2 regions of the Agrobacterium sp. DKPNP3 genome follow, and region 1 is predicted to be linked to the other one. Evidence: predicted binding sites of a transcription regulator. Region 1 holds the regulator's gene; the other holds the start of a gene.

Region 1 (9,593 bases):
TCGATGATCGTCATCGGCGATATTCACCTTCTTGCTGGCGGTTCCTTCGGGGTCCGTTTTTTCAAGTCATGGAGCTTTTTGTGCCGTTTCGGTCTCGGAACGGGATGGGTTCTTTTGTCTTCAAGAATGCGCCTTAAGGTTGTAGCGAAAGGAGCGTTTTTTAGCGTGTCGCATGCCTCTCTATGAGGGGGAGGAAAAAGGGATAACCGACTCGCAAACGGGTAAGAGCTCTGGTGTTCTTTCGAGGGGGACACTGGGGGCATAAATAAACGAGGGGGATCCCTGACGATCGATCTTTGATCGTCAGGCTATGATTGGCAATTTGAAAGGCGGCAATATGCAATTGAATTTGGCGATGGGTGCGGTGGCTGATGGGGACCGCGCACCAAAGGCATGTGATGCAGCTTGCTCAGACGCGGCAGGGGACAAATCGGCTGTGACGCACGATGCGCTATTTGAACGTTTCAGCGCGCGGCTCAAGGCACAGGTCGGCCCGGAGGTCTATGCAAGCTGGTTCGCACGGCTCAAACTCCATTCCGTTTCGAAAAGCGTCGTCCGTTTTACAGTTCCGACGACTTTTTTGAAGTCCTGGATCAACAACCGTTATATGGATCTGATCACGAACCTCGTTCAAAGCGAGGACCCGGATGTGCTGAAGGTGGAGATTCTGGTCCGCTCGGCCAGCCGCCCGGTGCGCCCGTCCCAGATCGATGACAAGGCGCAGCCCGCTGCGGATGCCGGTGCAGCGCCACGTAACAAGTCCTTTATTCCGTCGCAGCCGGCCGCGGCCCCCGTGGCGCAGCCTGCCGCAGTGCAGTCTACCATGCGCCAGGGCGGGTCAGGGCCGTTGTTCGGTTCGCCGCTCGACACACGCTTCACCTTTGATACCTTTGTCGAAGGCTCGTCCAACCGCGTCGCACTTGCGGCGGCAAAGACGATCGCCGAAGCCGGTGCGGGTGCCGTGCGCTTCAATCCGCTGTTCATTCACGCGGGTGTTGGCCTCGGCAAGACACATCTTCTGCAGGCGATTGCCAATGCGGCGATAGACAGCCCGCGCAATCCGCGCGTGGTCTATCTGACGGCGGAATACTTCATGTGGCGGTTTGCGACCGCAATCCGCGACAATGATGCGCTGACGCTGAAGGACACGCTGCGTAACATCGACCTGCTCGTCATCGATGACATGCAGTTCCTGCAGGGCAAGATGATCCAGCACGAATTCTGCCATCTGCTCAACATGCTGCTCGACAGCGCCAAGCAGGTCGTGGTCGCAGCTGATCGTGCGCCATGGGAGCTGGAATCGCTCGATCCGCGTGTCCGTTCCCGCCTTCAGGGTGGTATGGCCATCGAAATCGAAGGTCCTGACTACGACATGCGCTACGAGATGCTGAACCGCCGTCTCGGCTCGGCCCGTCAGGACGATCCGTCCTTCGAGATTTCGGATGAGATCCTGACCCATGTGGCGAAAAGCGTGACGGCAAGCGGTCGCGAGCTGGAGGGCGCCTTCAACCAGCTGATGTTCCGTCGCTCTTTCGAGCCGAACCTCTCGGTCGACCGTGTCGATGAGCTGCTGTCGCATCTCGTCGGAACGGGTGAAGCCAAGCGTGTCCGTATCGAGGATATCCAGCGCATCGTCGCCAAGCACTATAATGTGTCACGGCAGGAGCTGGTGTCCAACCGTCGCACCCGCGTCATCGTCAAACCGCGCCAGATCGCCATGTATCTCGCCAAGATGCTGACGCCGCGTTCCTTCCCGGAGATTGGTCGCCGGTTCGGAGGTCGCGATCACACCACGGTTCTGCATGCCGTGCGCAAGATCGAGGAACTGATCTCTGGCGACACCAAGCTCGGCCATGAGGTCGAGCTGCTGAAGCGCCTGATCAACGAAAACAACGCATGAAAAAAGCGGCCTCAGGGCCGCTTTTTTATTCTCATCTTGCTCTATGGCTCGTACAAGGCGCGCTGATGTCAGCAGGCGAGATCAGCCACCACGGCATCCAGAATAAGCATGCCTGATGGTGTGCAGCGCAGGCGGGAATTGCCGAGCCTCTCCACGAAACCGTGCTGAAGAAGAAACTCTTCCTTTTCCGGGTCGAGGTCGCGGCCGGAAAGGTCGCTCCAGCGGGCGAGGTCGATGCCCTCGCGCAGGCGAAGTCCCATCAACAGCAATTCGTCGGCCTGCTCGTCGACGCCAAGCAGTTCCTGATCGATCATGCCATGGCCCTCCCGTTCGACCGTTTCGAGCCAAGTCTCGGGGTGGCGTTCGGTTGCCGTTGCGAGCTTGGAAGCGCCACGCGTCAGGCGTCCATGTGCGCCGGGGCCAATGCCGGCATAGTCGCCATAGCGCCAGTAGGTGAGGTTATGGCGGCTTTCGGCGCCGGGCCGGGCATGGTTGGAGACCTCATAGGCCGGCATGCCGTAACGTTCGGTAATTTCCTGCGTCGCCTCATAAAGCACGGCCGAGTGCTCACCGTCGGGCACGATGAGCTTGCCGGCCTTGTGCAGGCCATAAAAGGGCGTGCCTTCTTCGATTGTCAGCTGATAGAGCGACAGATGGTCGACGGCGTAGGAGACGGCTTCCTTTAGCTCGGCGTCCCATTCCGCCACCGTCTGGTTCGGCCGGGCATAGATGAGGTCGAAGGACATGCGCGGAAAAATCTCCCGCGCCAGCCGGATGGCTTTCAACGCGTCGGCGACATCATGCAGCCGTCCGAGGAATTTCAGGTCGCGGTCATTCAGCGCCTGCACGCCGAGGGAGACACGATTTACTCCCGCCGCGCGATAACCACGAAACCGCTCTGCCTCGACGCTGGAGGGATTGGCCTCCATGGTGATCTCGATTCCATCGGGCACATGCCAGAAACGCGCAACGCCATCCAGCAACGCGCCAACCGTCTGCGGGTCCATCAGCGAGGGCGTGCCGCCGCCCATGAAGATGCTGGTGACGACGCGCGGGCCGCTCAGAGACCGCATGTGCTCCATTTCCTGCAGGAAGGCAGCCGTAAACCGCTCCTGATTCACCGGGCGGTGGCGGACATGGCTGTTGAAGTCGCAATAGGGGCACTTGGCCGCGCAGAAGGGCCAATGCAAGTAGATCCCGAAACCGGGATCGCCCGTATCCGGCAGAAGCGATGCGCCGGGGGCAGAAAGTTGATGCTCCCCGACCATCGGGTTCATGCCTCCAGGCAGGTTTCTACGAATTTTTTAAAGGCGCGCGCCCGATGCGACAGCGCAAAGCTGTCGCCGTGCTTCCAGCCGTGTTTCTCTTCCGCCGTCATCTCACCGAATGTGGTGTCGTAACCTTCGGGTTTGAAGATCGGATCATAACCAAACCCGCTGGTTCCGCGCGGCGGCCATACGACTGTGCCTTCCACCTCTCCACGGAAATATTCGACATGGCCGTCGGGCCAGGCGAGGCACAGCACGCTGACGAAACGGGCCGTGCGATCTTCCGGCTTTGAGGCGCCGCGTTCGGAAAGCGCATCCTCGACCTTCTGCATCGCCATGGCGAAGTCGCGCGTGCCGTCAGCCGTCTCCGCCCAGTTGGCGGTATAGACACCGGGCGCACCGTCAAGGGCGTCGATGACAAGACCGGAATCGTCAGACAGGGCAGGCAGGCCGGACGCCTTGGCGGAAGCAAGCGCCTTGATGGCAGCGTTTTCCTCGAAGGTGGTCCCGGTTTCGTCAGGCTCGATAAAATTGAGCTCGGCCGCCGATTTGGCGGAGAAACCGAAAGGCCCGATCAGATCGGCGATTTCGGCGATCTTGCCCTTGTTGTGGCTGGCGACGACGATCGTTCTGGTATCGAGCTTGCGCATGGTACTTTCCTGTCGGCTCAGGCGATCGCCTGTTTCTGAAGGGCGACCAGCTCGCTGCAGCCGGCCTTGGCGAGACCGAGCAGCGTCAGGAATTCTTCTTCGGAAAAGGGCGCGCCTTCAGCCGTTCCCTGAACCTCAACGATGCCGCCCGAGCCGGTAATGACGAAATTCGCGTCGGTCTCGGCAGAAGAATCCTCGAGATAGTCGAGATCGATCACCGGCTGGCTGGCGAAGATACCGCAGGAGATCGCGGCGATATGGTCCTTCAGAACTTTCTCGACCTTGATCATGTTGCGGGTTTCCATCCACTTCAGGCAATCATGCAGCGCAATCCATGCGCCGGTAATGGAGGCGGTGCGGGTGCCGCCATCGGCCTGGATGACATCGCAGTCGATGCTGATCTGGCGCTCGCCAAGTGCCTGTAAGTCAACGACCGCGCGCAACGAACGGCCGATAAGACGCTGGATTTCCTGGGTTCGACCGCCCTGTTTGCCGGAGGCAGCCTCGCGCTTCATACGCTCATGGGTGGAACGCGGCAGCATGCCATATTCGGCGGTGACCCAGCCCTTGCCGCTGTTGCGCAGCCACGGTGGCGTCTTTTCTTCAAGACTGGCGGTAACGAGCACATGCGTGTCGCCAAACTTCACGAGACAGGAGCCCTCGGCATGCTTCGAGAAATTGCGCTCGAAGGAAACCTTGCGCATCTGGTCGGTTTTTCTGCCTGAAGGCCGCATATGATCCACTCTCCATGTTGGTTCCTGCCTTCTAAGACGCGGGCCGTTCTTTTGCAAAGCCAATTTCCATTTTGCCGGAGCCGCGCGACGCATTATATTAGCCACGACAGGACACAGACGACAAAGAACGGACGAGATGGGTTTTTCTGCACCGCTTTCAAAAGATCAGGCATCCCTGCTGGATGAACGGTCGCGGGAAATTTTCCGGCGCATCGTCGAAGGCTATCTCGATACGGGCGAACCGCTCGGGTCGCGCAGTCTGTCGCGACTTCTGCCGATGTCGCTTTCGCCTGCTTCCGTTCGCAATGTCATGAGCGATCTTGAAGAGCTGGGCCTCATCTATTCGCCGCATATCAGCGCCGGGCGCTTGCCCACGCAGACGGGATTGCGCTTTTTCGTCGATGCCTTCATGCAAGTGGGCGATCTGCCCGCCGAGGAAAGGGCCAATATCGATCGCCAGATCGGGCCCGTCGCTGGCCACGAGCAATCGCTGGACGGATTGCTGACAGAGGCGAGCCGTATGCTCTCGGGCATGTCGCGCGGTGCGGGGCTCGTGCTGACCGCGAAAAACGACGTTATTCTGAAACATGTGGAATTCATCCGCTTGGAGCCAACCAAGGCACTTGCCGTGCTGGTGGGCGACCATAATCAGGTGGAGAACCGCATCATCGAGTTGCCGGCGGGCATTTCCTCGTCGCAACTGACCGAGGCGGCGAATTTCATCAATGCCCACCTGTCGGGCCAGACGCTGCAGGAACTGCGCAGCCAGTTTCAGACGCAGCGGGCGGAACTTCAGTCGGAACTCGGCACGCTGGCACAGGACCTCGTCGAGCGCGGCCTTGCCATGTGGGCTGGCGACAGCGAGGACGGCAAGCTTGGCCGCCTCATCGTGCGTGGTCGCTCCAACCTGCTGGAGGGACTTGCCGGTGAAGAAGACATCGACCGGGTCCGGCTGCTGTTCGACGATCTCGAGCGCAAGGAAAACCTCATCGAAATCCTCAATCTTGCTGAAAGCGGGTCAGGCGTGAGGATTTTCATCGGTTCGGAAAACAAGCTGTTTTCGCTGTCCGGCTCCTCGCTGATCGTCGCGCCCTATCGCGATGAGGACAATCGCGTCGTGGGTGCGGTCGGCGTCATCGGCCCGACGCGGCTGAATTATGCCCGCATCGTGCCAATGGTGGATTACACCGCACAGATCATGGCGCGCCTTTCCCGCAAGCAGCGATAGGGCGGCCCCCTGGTCCCCCAAGAGATTGCGGCAAGCTTTTCGCCGCAAGCCTTGATTTTTGCCCGTCAAAGCTCGATATCGGGCGCAACCACTAACTGTCTAATCTGGAGAACGTCATGACCGACGATACAAAAAAGCCCGGACCTGACGCGGACGTCGCGGAAGAGTTTGTCGAACCTGCCCAGGCAGGTGAAGAACAGGCCGAAACGGCAGAGCCCGATCCGGTGGAGGTGCTCAAGGCTGAGAACGCCGATCTGCGCGATAAATTCCTGCGCCTTGCCGCCGAGATGGACAATCTTCGCCGCCGCACCGAGCGTGATGTCAAGGATGCCAAGGCCTATTCGATGGCTGCCTTTGCACGCGATATGCTTGCCGTTTCCGATAATCTTCGCCGCGCGCTGGAAGCCATTCCCGATGAGCTCAAGACCAATGGCGAAGCCGGTCTCAACGGCCTGATTGAGGGCGTGGAGATGACCGAGCGGTCAATGCTGTCGACGCTGGAACGCCACGGCGTGAAGAAGATCGATGCCGAGGGCCAGAAGTTCGACCCGAATTTCCACCAAGCCATGTTTGAAATTCCCAACACGGCCGTTCCCAACAACACCGTATTGCAGGTGATTCAGGCCGGTTTCACCATTGGCGACCGCGTTTTGCGCCCCGCCATGGTCGGTGTCTCCAAGGGCGGCCCGAAGGCGGAAGCTGCTGCCTCGGCCGAACCGGGCACCGCGTCCGTGAACGAAAAAGACGCTTGAGGACATCCGTTTGGATGTAACGAAAAACGCGCCTTCTGGGCGCGTTTTTTATTGCCATTAACTGGGAAAAGAAGGCCTGCCGTCAGGCAGCCGTCGCCTGTTCCTGATTGAGGAAGGCGTAGATTGCGGTGTCGGAATCGGTAGCACGCAGCTTGGCCACCAGTTCAGGGTCGCGCAGGGCCCGCGCAATGCGCGAAAGAGCCTTCAGATGATCAGCGCCGGCGCCCTCCGGTGCGAGCAGCAGAAACACGAGATCGACGGGCTGATCGTCCAGTGCCTCGAAATCAACCGGCGTTTCAAGACGCGCGAAAACCCCGGTGATCTGCTGAATGCTGTTGAGCTTGCCATGCGGAATGGCAATGCCGTGGCCGACACCAGTCGAACCGAGCTTTTCACGCTGGAGGATGACGTCGAAAACTTCCCGTTCCGAGACTCCGGTAATTCTGGCTGCCTTTGCGGCCAGCTCCTGAAGCAACTGCTTTTTGGAATTCACCTTGAGGGCGGGAATAATCGCATCTTGTTGCAGCAGATCTGCCAACGCCATTCTCTTTTTCCTTCATGCCATCGAGAGAGGTGGGGGACAGAGGCGCTTTCGCGCTCTGCCTCCCACGTCTTGTCAGACTGTTCAGCTCTTGATCGTTTCCGCGTCGATCCAGCCAATATTGCCGTCATGACGTCGGTAGACGATGTTGAGATATTCCTTGCCCGGGCTGCGGAACAGCAGAACCGGTTCGTCCGTCATGTCGAGCGCCATCACGGCGCTGGCGACAGACATGGTCTTAATCTGTTTCGAACTTTCGGCCACAATGGTGGGTGCGTAATCCTCAGGGACCTCATGGTCCTCATCGGGAATAGCATCCATGACCGTGTAAGCGATTTCCTGCGACACACCGTTCGCACCATTGTGGTGGTCTTTCAGCTTGCGCTTGTAACGACGCAGGCGCTTCTCGATCCGCTCTGCGGCGGCGTCGAAGCTCGCCTGCGGATCATTTGCCTGACCCGCCGCATGCAATACAACACCGGTATCGAGATGCAGCTTGCAATCGGCCGCAAAACGCGATCCGGACTTCTCCACCGTCACCTGGCCTGAATACCCCCCATCGAAGTATTTGGTAACTGCCAGACCTATATTGTCCTCAATCCGCTGACGGAAAGATTCACCGATCTCCATATGTTTACCAGATACACGCACACTCATGGAAATTTTCCTTTTTGTAGTGATTTGCGAGTACCAGCTTACGTCAAGCCGCGCGCGCATCCAAGCGTTTCGAAGACCTTAAAAAGCCCTCATTCGAATTTTACGCCCATGGACGGTGGAGGTGAATCCGTTACAAATGACCTTGCTTACGTGTGCGGCGGGCTTCTAGCCCCTGCCGTTGAAAGAGTCAATGGTGCGGCAAAAAACCGCTGCGAACGTGATCGGGTACCTCGATTAAAAAGCGGAGAGCTTAGCCATAGCCTTCTTCTCCCGGCGCCTCTGCACCGAGGAGGGAATATTCATCGCTTCGCGATATTTCGCAACGGTGCGGCGGGCGATATCGATGCCACCCTTTTTCAGATTGTCGACGATATCATCGTCGGAAAGCACCGCATCGGCTGCTTCCTGGGCGATCATGGCCTTGATGCGGTGACGAACCGCTTCGGCGGAGTGGCTGTCTCCGCCCTCTATTGCGCTGATCGATACGCTGAAGAAATATTTGAGCTCGAACAGCCCACGCGGCGTGAGCATGTACTTCTTGGACGTCACCCGGCTGACGGTGGATTCATGCATCTTGATGGCGTCGGCCACCGTCTTGAGGTTCAGTGGGCGCAATTGATCGACACCGTTGACGAGGAAGGCATCCTGTTGGCGGACGATTTCCGTCGCCACCTTCATGATTGTGCGGGCGCGCTGGTCGAGGCTGCGGGTCAGCCAATGGGCCGTCTGCATGCATTCGGAGAGAAAATCCTGATCTTCGCCGGCACGCGCCTTGTGTTTCGACACCTCGGCGAAGTAGCTCTGGTTGATAAGCACGCGCGGCAGGGTCTCGGGATTGATTTCCACCAGCCAGCCGCCGGCGGAGGAGGGACGAACGATGATATCGGGAACAATGGTTTCTGAAACCATCGCGTCGTAACCCGCACCGGGACGGGGATTGAGCGTGCGGATTTCGGCCAGCATGTCGAGAAGGTCTTCCTCATCGACACCGCAGATTTTCTTCAGGGTCGCGAAGTCCCGTTTCGCGAGCAGTTCCAGATTGTCGATGAAGGCCCGCATCGCCGGGTCCAGCCGATCCTTTTGTGCCAGCTGGATTGCCAGGCACTCGCTGAGAGAGCGGGAAAAGACTCCCGGTGGGTCAAAGCTTTGGAGTGTCCTCAGCACCTCCTCGACTGATGAAGGACTTGTGCCCAGCCGCTCGGCGACATCCTCGACGGCGTCGGCAGCGATGTATCCCGTCTCGTCAAGCTGGCCGATCAGCGCATCGGCAATCATCCGGTCTTCTGCGGCAGCTATGGCGAGGGGCAATTGTTGATTGAGATGGTCGCTGAGGCTCTGCCTGGCAGCAACGAAGTCGTCGAGGTCATAACTTTCCCCGGATTCCTGCCCGGGCATCGACTTCCATTGGCCCGCCAGTTCAGGAGCATCGGCTTTTCTGGGCTCTGCATCGTCAGGAAAGACATTTTCGAAGCTGGTATCCAGCTGCTCTCCGAGATTGGCGGCCCGATCGCCATACCAGTCGTCGCTGTCGGCGGTGACATCAGGTGATCGCTCCGCACCATCGCCATCCGCGTCGCCGAAACTTTCCGCGTCTAGGGGTGAATCGCTGCCCAAATCACTGTCGTTTGCTGCAATTTCCAGCAGCGGATTACGCTCCACTTCCTGCGCAATGAACTGCGTCAGCTCGAAATGCGTCATCTGAAGCAGCTGGATCGACTGCATCAGTTGCGGTGTCATCACGAGAGACTGGTTTTGACGCAGCAAAAGGCTGGCAGACAATGCCATGGCGGACGCGAAACTCCCTTTACAGCTTCTCCGTCGCCTGATTTTCCAAAAATTTTACTGAGACGACGGAACTTGGCC
Region 2 (9,593 bases), on a different contig from region 1:
CCATTGCGGCGTGTTGCGGAAGATGACAGGCTTCTTGGAGCGCCAGCTATGCGGATAGCTGTGCTTCAGACGGCCGCGGGCAAACAGGTTGTTTTCCGCGATCAGCGCCTTGATGACGCGATCATTGGCGTCACCCTTCTTGCCGTTATCGTCCATGACGCGGGCAGCACCGCCTTCGGCCGACGGGCCGAAACCGGGGGCGTCTTCGGTGTAGAAACCGTCGTCGCCGACCGTGAACGGGATCTTGGAGGAGATGCCGCGCGCTTCCAGGTCGCGCGCCTGCGCCATCCAGGCGTCAAAGTCCTCGCGGCCATGGCCGGGGGCCGTGTGCACAAAGCCGGTACCGGCATCGTCGGTGACGTGATCGCCATCGAGAACCGGAACAGGGAAGGTGTAACCCAGCGATGCCAGCGGGTGGGCGCAGGTGACAGCCGCGAGCTCTTCCGCCTTCACATCGCGCAGGCGTGTGAATTCAAGCTTTGCCTTGGCAAAGCATTCCGCTGCCAGCTTGTCTGCGAAAACGAGTTTTTCGCCCGGCTGCGGTCCGAAATCATTCGCTGCCGCCGTGACCTCGTAAAGGCCATAGGCGATGCGCGAGGAAAACGAGATAGCGCGGTTGCCCGGGATCGTCCAAGGCGTGGTCGTCCAGATGACGATCGAAGCGCCATTGAGCGCGGCAGAGCCCTCAACGACCGGGAACTTCACCCAGATCGTGTCGCTCTCGACGTCATGATATTCGACTTCCGCTTCCGCCAGCGCCGTACGTTCCACGACCGACCACATGATCGGCTTGGAACCGCGGTAGAGTTGGCCGCTCTTGGCGATCTTCAAAAGTTCGCCGGCGATACGGGCTTCGGCGTGGAAGTTCATCGTCGTGTAAGGGTTTTCGAAGTCGCCCTCGATGCCGAGGCGCTTGAACTCTTCCGACTGGACCTTGATCCAGCCGGCCGCGAACTCACGGCACTCCTTGCGGAATTCGTTGACCGGAACCTCGTCCTTGTTCTTGCCCTTGGCGCGGTAGGCTTCCTCGATCTTCCATTCGATCGGCAGGCCGTGGCAATCCCAGCCCGGCACGTAATTGGCGTCGTAACCGCGCATCTGGAACGAGCGGGTGATGACGTCCTTCAGGATCTTGTTCAGCGCATGGCCGATATGGATGTTGCCGTTGGCATAGGGCGGGCCGTCATGCAGCACGAATTTTTCGCGGCCGGCGGCCGAGGCGCGCAGCTTCTTGTAGAGGCCCATCTCCTGCCAGCGCTTCACCGTTTCCGGTTCCTTCTGCGGCAGGCCGGCGCGCATCGGAAAATCCGTCTGCGGCAGATAGAGGGTGGTGGAGTAGTCCAGTTTTTCTGCGGTGTCGCTCATAATCGTACCGTTGTTGCGCGCCGTATCGGTCGCGCGATCTCAATTGCAAAGAGGGCAAATTCGGAAAGCGCCATGTCATTCCACATGTCATGAAAGCCACATGTGATGGAAGCGCCAAAATCCCGGACCTTCCGGCTCTCTCAGAGCGGGCGGAAGGCCGGGCCAATAATTCGGCCAATCTGAACTGCAAATTTCAACCGGTATTGGGACATGGACGGTTGTTTATGCGGTTTCCCGGCAAAAAGGAAGTGAAAAGCGACGGTGATGGGCGAGCCGATGGCGGAGGGTCAGAATGCGATCTTCGCATCCAGTTCGCTGAGCGGACGCACGCCCGAAAGCATCGCCCTCGCCTCCTCTTCATCGCGCCTGATCTGGGCAACCAGCGGATCGAGCCCGTCGAACTTCAATTCGTCGCGCAGGTGGCCGAAGAAGGAGACCGAGCAGACCTCGCCATAGAGATCGCCCGAAAAATCAAAAACGAATGTTTCGAGCAGCGCTGCGCCGTTGTCCGTGACGGTCGGGCGATAACCGAAGCTCGCCACGCCGTCGCGGATCGAGCCATCAGGCCGTCGGAAGCGGACGGCATAGATGCCGGCCTTCAGCTCCGTTTCCGGCGCCAGGGCCATGTTGGCGGTGGGGTAACCCAGCGTGCGGCCGAGCTTCTGGCCGCCGATGACTTCGCTTTCCACCGTGAAACGGTAACCGAGGAGGCCCGCGGCGCCCGCCACATCGCCCTCGCACAGAAGCGAACGTATCCGGCTCGAAGAGACGACATCCGCGCCCTCGTCGCGGAAGGCATCCACCAGAGTCACGTCGAAACCGTGGCGTTTGCCGGCTTCCATCAGGAATGCCGGCCCACCTTCCCGACCCTTGCCGAAATGGAAATCGAAGCCGGTGACGACGGCGCCGGCATGCAGCCAGTCAATCAGGATGGACTGGACGAATTCTTCCGCCGAGCGCTGCGAAAACTCGCGGTCGAACGGATATTCGATGACGGAGCGGAAACCGATAGCCTCAAGGATGCGCGCCTTCAATGGCGCAGGCGTAAGACGAAAGACCGGCGTGTCGGGCCTGAACACGGAACGGGGATGCGGCTCGAAGGTCAGCACCATCGCGGGGACGCCGCGAGCTTCCGCCAGTTCAAGCGCACGATCGAGCACGGCCCGGTGGCCGCGATGCACGCCATCGAAATTGCCGATGGCGACGACGCCGCCACGAAGAGCTTCCGGCAGCGGCTCCTTTTGTTCATTGCGGTGAAAGACGGTCATGACAGTCGATCCATTCCAGCGCCAGCTGTTGATGAGGCGAGACGCCCTCAGGCCAGTCTAGGCATCCACCAGCCGGGAGAAGCACCTTGCCCCTTGAGATAGGCATTCAGAAGCGCCTCGTCCGTCTGGCCGTTCAGCGTATATTCGGCGACGTGAATGCCGCCGCTGATATAAAGAAGGTTGAGGCCGCTCGCAATCGCACCCTTCACATCCGTCGGCATGCCATCGCCGATGGCGAGAACGCGATCCTTGGCGAAAGCACCGCGCACCTCCTTGGCCGCAGCCAGGCAGGCCTCATAGATCGGTGCATGCGGCTTCCCGGCGATGCGGACTTCGCCGCCGAGCTGTTCGTAATAAGCGGCCATGGCGCCGGCGCAGGGAATGATGCGCTCGCCGCGCTCGACCACCAGATCCGGGTTGGCGCAGATCATCGGGACCTTGCGGGCGACGAAGCTCTTGAGCATGTCGGTATAATCTTCCGGTGTTTCGGTCTCGTCGTCGAAAAAGCCGGTGCAGACGACAGAGTCAGCCTCCGCTTCGCCAACCACCTCGACATCGAGGCCTTCGAGCAGCGGCATGTCTCGCTCGGGACCAAGCAGGAAGACCTTTCTGGGGCCTTCCGCTATCAGGCCGCGCGTGACGTCGCCTGAGGTGATGATGCGGTCATAGGCCTCGTCGGGCACGCCGAGCACACGAAGCTGCGCGATGACGCCAGGGGCAGGACGCGGAGAATTGGTGATGAGCACGACCGTCTTGCCGGCCTCGCGCGCGTTCCGCAGCGCAATCGCCGCATCCGGGAAAGCGCTGACACCATTGTGCAATACGCCCCAGACATCCGAAAGAATGACATCGAACCCATCAGTGATGTCGCCGAGAGTATGAATGCGGTGGGCCATGAGATGCTTTCCGGATGCGAGAAGAGGGTGTGCGTCACATCGCAAAGCGGAAGGCCGATGGCAAGGAAAAAAGCGCCGGCGCGCCGGGCTAGCAGCCGGCTGGCACAGTCCGGACACAAATGTCGCGTGGCTTCCAAACCTTCGCAACAGGCCGAAGGAATGCCGCCACAGCCTTCGCTCGGGAAGGGAAAAATTCCGTCACGGAACGCTGATAACCATAGGCCGTAAAATTTTTCAGGCAGGGCGTTCTTGACTCCGGGAGAAGCCCTCCTTATCTCGGTTGCGCTGGCACTCGACAAACGAGAGTGCTAACACCCATCAGGCGAGCTGCAAAAGCTCGCGCAGTCATTTGATCGAGGGATTAGACAATGACAAGCACCAATTTCCGCCCGCTTCACGATCGCGTCGTCGTTCGTCGCGTTGAGTCCGAAGAAAAGACCAAGGGTGGCATCATCATTCCCGATACCGCCAAGGAAAAGCCGCAGGAAGGCGAAATCGTCGCCGTCGGTTCCGGCGCGCGCGATGAGTCCGGCAAGGTCGTCGCTCTCGACGTCAAGGCTGGTGACCGCGTTCTGTTCGGCAAGTGGTCCGGCACCGAAGTCAAGATCAACGGCGAAGACCTTCTGATCATGAAGGAAGCCGACATCATGGGCATCATCGGCTGATTTCGGCCAACCCATCCTTCCTTAAATTTCAAGCCGGACCCGGTCCGGCCATTCGAAACCAGGAGTTTTGAACATGGCAGCCAAAGAAGTAAAATTCGGCCGCACAGCGCGCGAAAAGATGCTCAAGGGCGTCGACGTTCTTGCTGATGCAGTGAAGGTAACCCTCGGCCCGAAGGGTCGTAACGTCGTTATCGACAAGTCCTTCGGCGCTCCGCGCATCACCAAGGACGGCGTTTCGGTCGCCAAGGAAATCGAACTGGAAGACAAGTTCGAGAACATGGGCGCACAGCTCGTTCGCGAAGTTGCGTCCAAGACCAACGATATCGCCGGTGACGGCACCACCACCGCGACCGTTCTGGCCCAGGCCATCGTTCGCGAAGGTTCCAAGGCAGTTGCTGCCGGCATGAACCCGATGGACCTGAAGCGTGGTATCGATCTGGCCGTTGCTGAAGTCGTCAAGGACCTTCAGGCCAAGGCCAAGAAGATCAACACGTCTGAAGAAGTTGCACAGGTCGGCACGATCTCTGCAAACGGCGAGCGTCAGATCGGTCTCGACATTGCTGAAGCAATGCAGAAGGTTGGCAACGAAGGCGTCATCACCGTTGAAGAAGCCAAGACCGCTGAAACCGAACTCGAAGTCGTTGAAGGCATGCAGTTCGACCGCGGCTACCTGTCGCCCTACTTCGTGACCAACCCTGAAAAGATGGTTGCGGACCTCGAAGACGCCTACATTCTTCTGCACGAAAAGAAGCTCTCGAACCTCCAGGCCATGCTGCCGGTTCTCGAAGCTGTCGTTCAGACCGGCAAGCCGCTCGTCATCATCGCTGAAGACGTCGAAGGCGAAGCCCTTGCAACGCTCGTCGTCAACAAGCTGCGTGGCGGCCTCAAGATCGCTGCCGTCAAGGCTCCTGGCTTCGGCGACCGCCGCAAGGCCATGCTGGAAGACATCGCCATCCTGACCGGTGGTACCGTCATTTCCGAAGACCTCGGCATCAAGCTCGAAAACGTTACCCTCGACATGCTCGGCAAGTCGAAGAAGGTTTCGATCTCCAAGGAAAACACCACGATCGTTGACGGCGCTGGCCAGAAGTCCGACATCGAAGGTCGTGTTGCCCAGATCAAGGCCCAGATCGAAGAAACCACCTCCGACTACGACCGCGAAAAGCTGCAGGAACGTCTTGCCAAGCTCGCTGGCGGCGTTGCCGTCATCCGCGTCGGCGGTTCGACGGAAGTCGAAGTGAAGGAAAAGAAGGACCGCATCGACGACGCTCTCAACGCGACGCGCGCTGCCGTTCAGGAAGGCATCGTGCCTGGTGGTGGCGTGGCTCTGCTGCGTTCGTCCACGAAGATCACCGCCAAGGGTGAAAACGACGATCAGGAAGCCGGTATCAACATCATCCGCCGCGCGCTGCAGGCTCTGGTTCGCCAGATCGCAGACAACGCAGGTGACGAAGCTTCCATCGTTGTTGGCAAGATCCTCGAGAAGAACGAAGACAACTACGGCTACAACGCCCAGACCGGCGAATATGGCGACCTGATCCAGCTCGGCATCGTCGACCCGGTCAAGGTTGTTCGCACGGCTCTGCAGAACGCAGCTTCGGTTGCTTCCCTGCTGATCACCACCGAAGCCATGATCGCCGAGCTTCCGAAGAAGGACGCTCCGATGCCGGCAATGCCGGGCGGCGGCATGGGCGGCATGGACTTCTAATCAGTCCTGTCACCGGATTAAGAAAGGGCGGTCTTCGGATCGCCCTTTTTCGTTTGCTGCCGTTCGATATTGGTCTCTTTTGAGACAGACCCAATGGCGGGCCGCAATCAGCCACAAATTGGAAGATTACTGACGGTTATGCGGGCGGATGACTATTTATCGAACGTCCGCGCAAGCGGCTTCCAGCTTTCTGGGGGCCTTTGTCTAGTTGGACCAACCGGCCGCTTCGGGTTCGATGTCCGGCAGGCACGTTCGACTGCGGCTGGCGGACATACTTGCGCCTTCTGGCTTTCAGGATCAGGATCAGGAGCAAGGTCAGGTCAGTGGCTTTTCCTGTTTCCGGGCCTGGAGTGACGTTGCTTCTATTCTTGAGCCCGTCCAACGCGGAGGGCTTGACCGTTCACAAAATAAAGACAATTTGTCTTCTATTGTTCATCTTTCTTGGCGAAGGATTTTCCGTCATTGATATCTCCAGACATTGCCCCAAACCGGCGACACGCCGATCAATTACCGGAGATTTCCATGTCCAGCAGCCAGAACGTTCTCGTTCTTATTGCCCGTATCCTGCTTTCCTTCATCTTCATCTATTCCGGCTTTGGCAAGCTGACTGATCCGGCCGGTACGGCTGGCATGATCGCCGGTGCCGGCATGCCTGCCGCAACCGCGCTCGCCTATCTGGCAGGTCTTTTCGAACTCGTGACCGGTCTTGCCATTCTCGCCGGTTTCCAGACGAAGATTGCCGCGTGGGCTCTGGCCGTCTTCTGCGTCTTCACCGGCCTCGTCTTCCACAGCGGCACCGTTGCCGTTCCCGGCTGGCCTGACCCGGCTCTCGGCTGGATCAATGCGCTGAACGGCATCATGCTGATGAAGAACATTACCCTCGCCGGCGCTTACATCCTGCTCGCTGCCTTCGGCCCCGGCGCCTATTCCGTCGATGCGAAGCGCGGTGTTGCTCTGGCCCACGCCTGATCCGAATAGACCATCAACAAAAAGGCCGCCGGAGGGATCCGGCGGCTTTTTTTGTTTATTTCTCAGACCGCCGCTTTGATGCGGGACGCGATCTCTTGCACCGCCGCATTACCTTCATGCTCCGGCTTGCGGGCGCGAACAAAACAGGCTTCCGAACGAACGATGATGCCGTCGGAGAGAATTTTCAGATGATTGGCTTTCAGCGTCGAACCCGTAGAGGTGATATCAACGATGATATCCGCCTGCCCCGCCGCCGGCGCGCCTTCGGTGGCGCCGAGGCTTTCGACGATCCTGTAAAGCTGAATGCCGTGCTGGCGCGAAAAGAACTGCTGCGTCAGCCGCCAATATTTGGTTGCGATGGCCAGCCTTCTGCCATGGCGGGCGCGGAATTCCGAAGCGACATCACCTAGATCGGCCATGCTGTCCACATCCAGCCAGATTTCCGGCACAGCGACCACGACATCAGCATGGCCGAAACCGAGACGGGCGCAAAATTCCACCTGCGCATCGGCATTGGTCAGGCCCTCACGCACCAGATCTTCCCCAGTCACGCCGAAATCCACCGTGCCTGCACCGATCTCGCGGGCGATCTCGGAGGCCGACAGGTAGGCGATCTCGATATCGTCGCGACCTTCGACGCGGCCGCGATAGGAACGATCATTGCCGACGGCCGCGACTTTCAGCCCGGCGCGTTCGAGAACAGCGGAGGAGTCTTCCTTCATCCGGCCCTTGGAGGGCAATGCGATGGTGATCATGGCTTACTCCCGCGCACCGTTTCGATGCGATCCAGCCAGAGCGAGAAGCCCACAGCCGGTATTTTTTCCTGTGCGCCGAGCAGCGTCAACAGCCGGTCGAAACGGCCGCCACCCGCGAGAACACTGTCTCCACCCGCTTCCATAACCTCGAAAACAAGGCCGGTATAATAGTCCAGCGGGCGACCGAAGGCCGCGCCATAGGTGACGGTTTCGAGGTCAACGCCAGCGTTCGAAAGAGCCGCGACACGTTTGTCGAAAGCGGAAAGCGCCCCATCCAGTTTCAGCTTCGCCTTTGTGGCAAAATCCGCCAGAACCTGCGAGGCCTGCGGTAGAGGCGCCTTCAGAGCGAGGAACTGCTTCAGCAGCGCAAAACTGTCATCCGGCAGACGTGTCGCCGCAAGGGCCAGTTTTTCCCTGAGGCGGCGGGCGATTTCCTGTGGCGAGCGGCTTGCATTGGTGGAATAGCCGGTCTCCTGCATCACCGTGTCGAGATAATCGACCAGCACCGCCTCATCCCCGGTCGCCAATAGTCCGGCGACGCGGGCATCCAGCCCGGTCATCGGCTTCGGATGCACGAGGCTTTCCAGCAGCGCATCGAGCTGCGCCATATCGCCGAAGGCCTGCACCAGCCGCTTCTGCCAGCCGAGCGGCAGGCCGAGGGCCGCCACCACCGCCTCGAACACCTGCTGGTCGCCCAGCGTGACGGCAAGCGCCCGGCCCGGCAGCAGACGCCGCAGTATCCCGGTGGCATCGATGACGGCACGCGCATCGGCGGCGGCGATATCGGTGTCACCGAGATCCTCGATACCGGCCTGATAAAACTCATTCGCGCCCTCACGGCGCTGACGGAAGACTTCACCGAGATAGGAATAACGCTTCGGCGTGCCGGTGGCGGTCTCGATATGGCGCAGACAGACGGGGATGGTGAATTCGGGTCGCAGGCAGAGGCTTGTCCCCGTCTCGCTCTCGGTCATGAAGATACGGCGGCGCAGATCCTCGCCTGCCATATCCAGAAACGGTTCAGCGGGCTGGATCACAGGCGTGTTCACGCGGCTCGTACGGCGCGCAGCGAATTCTTCCAGTAGCTCTCCGGCAAATTCCGGCATGTCGATTAGGGGCATGGAACGGTACTTTTCGTCACGGTTCGAGCGGCTGCATCATTTCGATGCGGTTTCCGAAGGGATCATGGACATAAAACCGGTGATACCCTTCCAGCGGCTCATCCTCAACCACATGGCAGCCCGCTGTTTCAAGTGTTTTTCGCAAGGTTGCGAGATCATCGACTAGAAACGCCGGATGGGCTTTTTTCGCCGGTCGGAAATCCTGCTCGACGCCCAGGTGCAGTTTTGTCGAACCCCGGCTGAACCAACAGCCGCCGCGCGCACCCAGATTGACAGGTTTTGCCTGCTCCACAAAGCCGAGCAGGCTGCCGTAAAAAGCCCGCGCCTCTTCTTCGCGGCCGGCTGGCATCGCCAGTTGAACATGGTCGAGCGCAAGGATTCCCATGGCTTCAGCGCCCTTCGGTGGCGCGGCGAACGTCCTCTGCCTGATGCTCCAGAATCTCGCGGACCTTTGCCACCAGCTCGGCCTCCGGCACGCTGACCTGGGCCACACGCGCCTCGCGCCAGCTGGCATTGTCCTCGATCTCGCCGGAGAGGCGCTTGCCCTCGATCAGGTCCTTGATCTGCACCACGCCTTCGGCGCGCTCTTCACCGCCCTGAATAATGGCGATGGGGGAGCCGAGGCGGTCGGCATATTTCAGCTGGTTGCCGAATTTCTTCCAGTTGCCCTGGTACATTTCGGCGCGGATGCCTTCAGCGCGCAACGCCTGCGTGAAGCGCTGGTAACGGCCCATGCTCTCCACATCACCATCCATGACGGTGATGAGAACAGGAGCGAGCGGCTTGACCTGTCCGAGCTTGCCGAGGTTCTTCAGCGCCGTCATCAGCCGAGAAACGCCAATGGAG

The links. Region 1 encodes HrcA, which represses chaperone genes, less so after heat shock. Its sites were predicted from a motif close to GTTAGCACTCNCNNNNNGNGAGTGCTAAC; they were not measured.
Region 2: groES (co-chaperone GroES) is a predicted target of HrcA. The motif match lies at 3,814-3,842, and genes of this name have one in related genera.

Annotation. Positions count from the first base shown of each region.
Region 1 is NZ_JBQYSN010000001.1:122,851-132,443, forward strand. It holds gene dnaA (chromosomal replication initiator protein DnaA) at 437-1,900, shown strand; gene hemW (radical SAM family heme chaperone HemW) at 1,969-3,168, opposite strand; gene rdgB (RdgB/HAM1 family non-canonical purine NTP pyrophosphatase) at 3,174-3,818, opposite strand; gene rph (ribonuclease PH) at 3,836-4,552, opposite strand; gene hrcA (heat-inducible transcriptional repressor HrcA) at 4,689-5,780, shown strand; gene grpE (nucleotide exchange factor GrpE) at 5,897-6,532, shown strand; gene ptsN (PTS IIA-like nitrogen regulatory protein PtsN) at 6,615-7,076, opposite strand; gene hpf (ribosome hibernation-promoting factor, HPF/YfiA family) at 7,158-7,730, opposite strand; gene rpoN (RNA polymerase factor sigma-54) at 7,965-9,515, opposite strand.
Region 2 is NZ_JBQYSN010000084.1:8,472-18,064, reverse strand. It holds gene ileS (isoleucine--tRNA ligase) at 1-1,365, opposite strand, end outside; gene ACUTJJ_RS19555 (bifunctional riboflavin kinase/FAD synthetase) at 1,653-2,633, opposite strand; gene ACUTJJ_RS19550 (TIGR01459 family HAD-type hydrolase) at 2,681-3,529, opposite strand; gene groES (co-chaperone GroES) at 3,898-4,194, shown strand; gene groL (chaperonin GroEL) at 4,268-5,902, shown strand; gene ACUTJJ_RS19535 (DoxX family protein) at 6,425-6,871, shown strand; gene hisG (ATP phosphoribosyltransferase) at 6,934-7,626, opposite strand; gene ACUTJJ_RS19525 (ATP phosphoribosyltransferase regulatory subunit) at 7,623-8,747, opposite strand; gene ACUTJJ_RS19520 (VOC family protein) at 8,764-9,132, opposite strand; gene hisS (histidine--tRNA ligase) at 9,137-9,593, opposite strand, start outside.